Regions from separate parts of the Actinoplanes octamycinicus genome, predicted to be linked through region 2. Evidence: riboswitches for the same ligand, from Rfam matches in the RefSeq annotation. Region 2 holds a riboswitch; the other holds the start of a gene.
What was found. Region 2 has a riboswitch for S-adenosylmethionine ahead of BJY16_RS19520 (aminotransferase class V-fold PLP-dependent enzyme). Riboswitches for the same ligand answer to the same signal wherever they lie in the genome.
Positions count from the first base shown of each region.

Region 1: it holds a riboswitch for S-adenosylmethionine, as region 2 does, so the genes downstream of both, thrC (threonine synthase) here and BJY16_RS19520 (aminotransferase class V-fold PLP-dependent enzyme) in region 2, are expected to answer to the same signal.

Region 1 covers NZ_JACHNB010000001.1:1,321,582-1,324,976, reverse strand. Annotated here, with positions in the region: gene BJY16_RS05915 (ABC transporter permease) at 1-268, shown strand, start outside; gene BJY16_RS05910 (GNAT family N-acetyltransferase) at 321-1,250, shown strand; SAM riboswitch class I at 1,329-1,460, shown strand; gene thrC (threonine synthase) at 1,472-2,752, shown strand; gene BJY16_RS05900 (hypothetical protein) at 3,041-3,395, opposite strand, start outside.
Region 2 covers NZ_JACHNB010000001.1:4,455,830-4,459,224, forward strand. Annotated here, with positions in the region: gene BJY16_RS19510 (M20 family metallopeptidase) at 1-238, opposite strand, end outside; gene BJY16_RS19515 (DUF1684 domain-containing protein) at 183-977, opposite strand; SAM riboswitch class IV at 1,017-1,131, shown strand; gene BJY16_RS19520 (aminotransferase class V-fold PLP-dependent enzyme) at 1,165-2,391, shown strand; gene BJY16_RS19525 (putative bifunctional diguanylate cyclase/phosphodiesterase) at 2,445-3,395, shown strand, end outside.

The sequences.
Region 1 (3,395 bases), 3.1 Mb from region 2:
GCTGTCGGTGCTCACCGACGCCGCCCTGGGCGCGGTCGGTGGCGCGGTGCTGCTCTGGATTCTGTCCAGCATCCTGGACCAGATCACCGCGCTCGGGTCGATCCGCAACGCGCTGCCGACCCATTACAGCGACGCCTGGCTGGGCCTGCTCTCCACCCCGGTGCAGACCGAGGACCTGGCCAAGGGCGCCATCTCCGCGTTCGTCTACGCGGTGGTCTTCTGGGGTCTGGCCTTCTTCCGCTTCACCCGCAAGGACGTCACCTCCTGAGCGTCCGGGAAAGGCGTTGACCGGCCGGTCCCGGGGGGCCGAGGATCGGCCGATGGCCGACTTCAGCATCCGCCCCGCCCGGCCGGACGACGCCGCCGCCGTGGTCACGCTCGGCGCGACGGTCCATCCCTATCTGGTCCGCGGCGTGGCCCGGACCCGGCTGATGATCGCCGAGCCGCCGCCGGGCGAGGACTGGGCGGCGTTCGTCGCCGAGCGGGACGGCGAGCCGGTCGGCTGGGTGTCGGCCTATCGGAAGGTGCGGACGACGGAGCCGGACTTCGGGCAGATCTCGCTGCTCCAGGTGCATCCCACGGCCCGTGGCCGGGGGATCGGCGGCGCCCTGTTCGCGGCGGCCGCCGGTCATCTGCGCGCGGCCGGCGTCCGCCGGGCCGCGGTCACCGCCACCCCGCAGGCGCTGCCGTTCGCCCGGCGCCGCGGCTTCGAGCCGGTCCGTGAGCTGCGCTATTCCGCGCTGGAGCTGGCCGCCCTGGACGGCGTGCCGGCGGACCGGGTGCCGGACGGCGTCCGGCTGATCGCGCTGCGCGAGACGACCGCCGAGGAGCTCTACGCCGCCGACGTCGTCGCCGCCGCCGACGAGCCCGGCGACGTCGCCCCGCAGCCACCCTCGTTCGAGTCCTGGCGGTACGACATCTGGCAGAACCCCGGCCTCGACCACGACTGCAGCACCGCGGCCCTGGTGGCCGGCGAGATCGTGTCGTTCTCCCTGCTGGTCCGTGACGGCGACCGGGTCTGGTCGGACATGACCGCCACCGCCCCCGGCCACCGCGGCCGCGGCCTGGCTCGGCTGGTCAAGAGCGTGGCCCTGCGGCGAGCCGCCGCGACCGGCGTGACTCGCGCGTTCACCAGCAACGACGAGGCGAACCTGCCGATGCTGGCGGTCAACACGCGGCTGGGGTACCGCCCGGTCGCCAGCCAGTTCTCCTGCGTCGGATCCTTGGAGCAGTCAAGCGGCGGCCGATAGGAAGGAGGTCGCTCACACCTCGGGAACTCGGTGTGGACTTGCCGAGATCTCGTCGTAAGCTTCGGGAAACAACTGAATACCTCATCCAGAGGGGCAGAGGGAACGGCCCTGTGAAGCCCCGGCAACCACCGCGTATGTCTCGAGGACGAGGCCGCGCGCGGCAGGTGCTAATTCCGTCCCGAGGCAGGTCGCCGCCGGGAAAGATGAGAGGGAAGGCCTCGATGACGTCTGCCGTCACCACACCCACTGCTACCACTTCGCCGGCCCGCGGCCTGATCTGCCGCGCGTGCAGCGCGGAGTACCCGCTCGCCGCGCAGCACGCCTGTTTCGAGTGTTTCGGCCCGCTCGAGGTGGCCTACGACGAGGCCGCGCTCGCGCGGGTGACCCGGGCCGAGATCGAGGCGGGCCCGCAGAACATCTGGCGTTACGCCGCGCTGCTGCCGGCCGGCCAGGACCCGGCCACCCGAGTGACCCTGGACCCCGGCCTGACCCCGCTGGTCAGCGCCCCGGCACTGGCCGAGCGCCTGGGCATCACCGCCCCGCTCTGGGTGAAGGACGACTCGCAGAACCCGACCCATTCGTTCAAGGACCGGGTCGTCTCGGTGGCCCTGACCGCCGCCAAGGAGCTGGGCTTCAAGCGGTTCTCCTGCGCCTCCACCGGCAACCTGGCCAACTCGGTGGCCGCCCACGCGGCCCGGGCCGGCGTGCCCAGCATCGTCTTCATCCCGTCCGACCTGGAGCAGGGCAAGGTCGTCACCACCGCGGTCTACGGCGGTGAGCTGGTCGCCATCGAGGGCTCCTACGACGACGTGAACCGGCTGTGCAGCGAGCTGGTGGAGACCGACGAGTTCGAGGACACCGCGTTCGTGAACGTGAACGTGCGGCCGTTCTACGCCGAGGGCTCCAAGACCCTGGGCTACGAGGTGGCCGAGCAGCTCGGCTGGCGGATCCCGGCCCAGGTGGTCATCCCGATGGCCTCCGGCGAGCTGCTCACCAAGGTGGACAAGGCGTTCAGCGAGCTGGTCGAGATCGGACTGGCCGAGGCGCCGGCGGGCGGCTGGACGGTCTTCGGCGCGCAGTCGGCCGGCTGCAACCCGATCGCGGTGGCGCTGCACAACGACACCGACGTGATCACCCCGGTCAAGCCGACCGGCATCGCCAAGTCGCTGAACATCGGCGACCCGGCCGCCGGGCCGTACGCGATCGAGGCGGTCCGCCGCACCGGCGGCTGGATGGACTACGCGGACGACGCGGAGATCCGGGAGGGCATCCGGCTGCTCGCCGAGACCACCGGCGTCTTCGCCGAGACCGCCGGCGGCACCACCGTCGCGGTGCTGAAGAAGCTGGTGGAGAGCGGCAAGCTGGACCCGGCGAAGGAGACGGTCGTCTACAACACCGGCGAGGGTCTGAAGACGCTGGACGCGATCTCCGCCGAGGTCGGCCCGACCCACCGGATCAAGCCGTCGCTGCGCGGCGCGCGCGAGGCCGGCCTGCTCGGATAGCGGACAGTAACCGGACATCTGCCGGTTGTCGAATATTCCTTCCTCCGAGGACTTGCGCGCCGATCTCCGGATCGGCAGGATGCTTGTCGCGGGAGGACGCGACGCCGTAAGTGGCCCCTCACCTGAGCTTGGCGACAATCTCCGAGGGACCCAACGACCCAACGCTGACCCAATGGCTTCGTGCCGGAGGCGTTGTGCGTCCGTCCTCCCGACCAAATCTCACCGGTGGCGGCGGGCCGAGTCTCAGCGGCCGCGTTAGGCCGTCTCAGCGGCCCCGGATGGCCGGTCTCAGCGGCGGCGGAACACCCGCTCCACCCAGGGTCGCAGTGGCAGATCCTCCGGATAGCCGCCGTCGCGCAGCCCGGCCCGGCGTTCGAAGTAATTCCGCACGCCGAAGGATCCGGTCGCCACGTAGGACCAGCCACAAGCGACCCAGTAAGCCGGCCAGAAGAGTGGCCCGAGCACCGCGTACTGCCCGGCGTGCCGGCTCTCGTGCGCCAGCAGCGCGGCCCGCTCCTCGGCCAGCAGCCACTCCGCCGACCGCCGGGTGATGATCACCGAGCCGACCGTGAAGCAGGACGCCGGCGGCATCGGCAGTTTCCACCCCTCGGCGATCAGCACGCCGTCCCGGCCGCGCCGGATC
Region 2 (3,395 bases):
GATCAGGGGTGCCGGGAACCACGTCGAGGTGGGCGTTGAGGATCACCCGGGGCCGGCCGGGCCGGTCCGCGAAGGTGACCAGGGCGCTCGGCTTGCCGCCGGACTCGAAGCGGCTGATCTCGAAACCGGGGCCGAGCAGGTCGAGCACCAGGCCGAGGGCCCGGTGCAGCTCACCCGGCCGGTCAGCGGTGGAATGGATGCCGATCAGCGCCTCCAGAGGCGCCAGCAGTTCCTCCATCCACCGAACCTAGTCGCTCACCGGCCTCGACCGGGACCGGCAACCGGTTCTCGGCCGGCGGCAGCGGGCAGGTGGCGAACTCGGTGTAGGCGCACGGCAGGTTCGTGGCCCGGTTGAAGTCGATGGTCACCGACCCGTCCGGCTCCGGCGCCGGGACGGTCAGGCTGCGGTTCGCCGGATAGGTGGTGATCCCCGAGGTGGCGTCGGTGAACAGCACGAACAGCGAGCCGGGCGTGCTCCCGTTGAACGCGGTCAGCGACAGGTCCCGGCCGCCGACGGTGAACTCGAGGCGGCCGGGGGACTCGTAGACGTGCTCCAGGCCCTCGACGACCGAGCCGACGGTCACCGGGCGAGGCTCGTCGAACGGGACGAAACGGCCCGGGACCGCCCACTTCTCGTCCGGGGCGTAGGCGGGGGTGCCCCGGTACTCCACCCGGGTCCGGTGTGCGGGATCGCGGGGTCGCAGCACGCCCTGACCGCCCCGCCAGGTCACCTCGATCTCCAGGTCGCCGTGCCGCAGCGTGGCGTCCTCGCCCGCCGGGAACCGCCGCTCGCCGGACTCCAGGGCCGCCACGATCGCGTCCGGCTCGGCGTGCCACTTGCCGGGCACCCCGGGGAACCGCTGCGGGGTCCCGGTCAGCCAGTGCAGCCCGGTGATCGCGAGGAATCCGTGCGGCGCGGCCCGTCGCCGCTCGTGCTCGTCGTGCCACCGCGCCCACTGCTCCGCAAAGCTGATCATGAGTGGCCACTCTAATCCGATGTGCTAGCTTCTCTGCCAGGTCATGAGTGTCAGCGACAAGCCCCGGCTCGCTGACCGGCAACCCTTCCGTCCGCGATGGGGTGCCCCGGGTGAGGACCGGGCCGGCGTCGACCGACGACGGCAAGCGCGGACCCGGTGGGGTCCCTGACCTCGGCGGAGGCATGCCATGTCGGCTCTCGACATCGTCGGCGACGACCTGAAGACCGAACTTCCCGGCGGCGAGACCGTGCGCTTCGCGCACCTGGACTACGCGGCGTCGGCGCCGTGCGCGGCGGCGGCCGCGGACGCGGTGGCCGAGCTGCTGCCGCGGTACGGCAGCGTGCACCGGGGGACCGGGGTGCGGTCGCAGACCTCGACGGTGGCCTACGAGGTGGCCCGGGACGTGGTGGCCGAGTTCGTCGGCGCCCGGCCCGGCGACCAGGTGATCTTCACGCGGAACACGACCGACTCGCTGAACCTGCTCGCCCGGGCGTTGCCGGCCGGCACCACCACGCTCCTGTTCGACGGGGAGCACCACGCGAACCTGCTGCCCTGGCCGAACCCGGTGCGGCTGCCCACCCCCACCTCCCCCTATTTCGCGATCAATGCCCTCAAGGCGGCGCTGCGCGACCTCCGGACGCCGGCGGTCCTGGCGATCACCGGTGCGAGCAACGTGACCGGCGAGATCTGGCCGGTCCGCGAGCTGGCCGACGTGGCGCACACCTACGGCGCCCGGGTGATCGTCGACGCCGCCCAGCTGGCTCCGCACGCCCCGCTCGACCTGGACGAGCTCGGCGCCGACTACCTGGCCTTCTCCGGGCACAAGCTGTACGCCCCGTTCGGCGCGGGCGTGCTGGCCGGCCGGTCGGACTGGCTGGACGCGGCCGACCCGTACCTGCGCGGTGGCGGCGCCAGCGCCACGGTCGGCTCCCTGCCCGGCGAGCTGACCTGGGCGGACGGGCCGGCCCGGCACGAGGGTGGCACGCCGAACCTGCTCGGGGCGGTGGCGCTGGCCGCGGTCTGCGGGGCGCTGCTGGTGGCCGATCGGGACGCGCTGCACCGGCGGGAGCAGGAGCTGCTGCGGCGGCTGCGGGACGGGGTGGGCTCGGTGGCCGGGGCCCGGGAGGTGAGCGTCTTCGGTCCGGCGCATCCGCGGGTGGGGATCGTGTCGCTCGCGCTGCCCGGTCATGATCCGGCGCAGGTGGCGCACCGGCTGGGACGGGAGCACGGTGTCGGCGTCCGGGCGGGGAAGTTCTGCGCGCATCCGCTGGTGCGGCGCTTGACCGGGAGCGACGCCATCAACGCCTGCGAGTCGGAGGAATCGGGCTTGTTGCGGGCCAGCTTCGGCCTCGGTAGCACGGTGCAGGACGTCGACCGCTTCGTCGGCGCGCTCGCCGAGGTGCTGCGCACCTGAGAAACTACCCGGGTCCTGCTGTCGCCATCGCGGAAACATCCGATAAGGCGAGGGTGACCTGGCTGCGATGGCTCCCCACCGGCGGCAAGCTGCGCGCCGAGGACTGGACGGCACGGCACCGCCTGCTGACCGTGATCCTCGCCGTGGTGGTGGTCGTGGTGACCGTCTTCGGCGTGCTCGGCCCGGGCGACGGCGTCACCCTGCTCGCCACCGACCTGCTGGTGCTGCCCTGCGTGGTGGCCGCCACCCTGCTGCCGCACCGCCGGCTGCGCTCGGTCTGCGTCGCGCTCGGCTTCACGGTGGCCTGCGCCGGGTTCGTCTCGCTCAGCAACGGCCTGACCGAGGCGCACTTCGCGTTCTTCGTCGCGGTCGCGGCGCTCGCCCTCTACCGGGACTGGGCGCCGTTCGGCGCCTTCCTGGTCGCCACCACCCTGCACCACGGCGTGTTCGGGGTGCTGATCGGCGGGCACACCTACGACCACAGCTCGGCCAAGGCGCACCCGCTGGTCTGGGCCGCGCTGCACGGTCTCGCGGTGCTGCTCGCCGCCGGCTTCCAGGTGGTGCAGTGGGGGCTGACCGAGGCCGAGGAGCGCCGCGCCCAGGACAACCTGGAGGAGAGCCAGGCCCAGCTCACCGTCGCCTTCGACGAGACGCCGGTGCCGATGGCCATGTTCGCCCCGGACGGGCTGGTGCTGCGCACCAACGCCGCCTACCGGCAGTGGTTGCGGTTGCCGGACGAGCTTCCGGCCGGATTGACGGTACGCGATCTGCCGCTCGTGCCCATCGGCGAAGCGAGCGCCTTCCCGGAGGCTGTGGTGTCCCGGGACCCGCTGACCTTGGTGCGGCAGTATCGGCGTACCGATGACGGGTCGTTGATCTGGGTCCAGGTGCACAGCACCCCGCTGCACGACAAGAAGGGCCGCCTGCGGTTCGTCTTCGCCCACTGCATGGACATCACCAACTCCCGGAACCACGAGGCCGAGCTGCGCCGCCAGGTCCGGCAC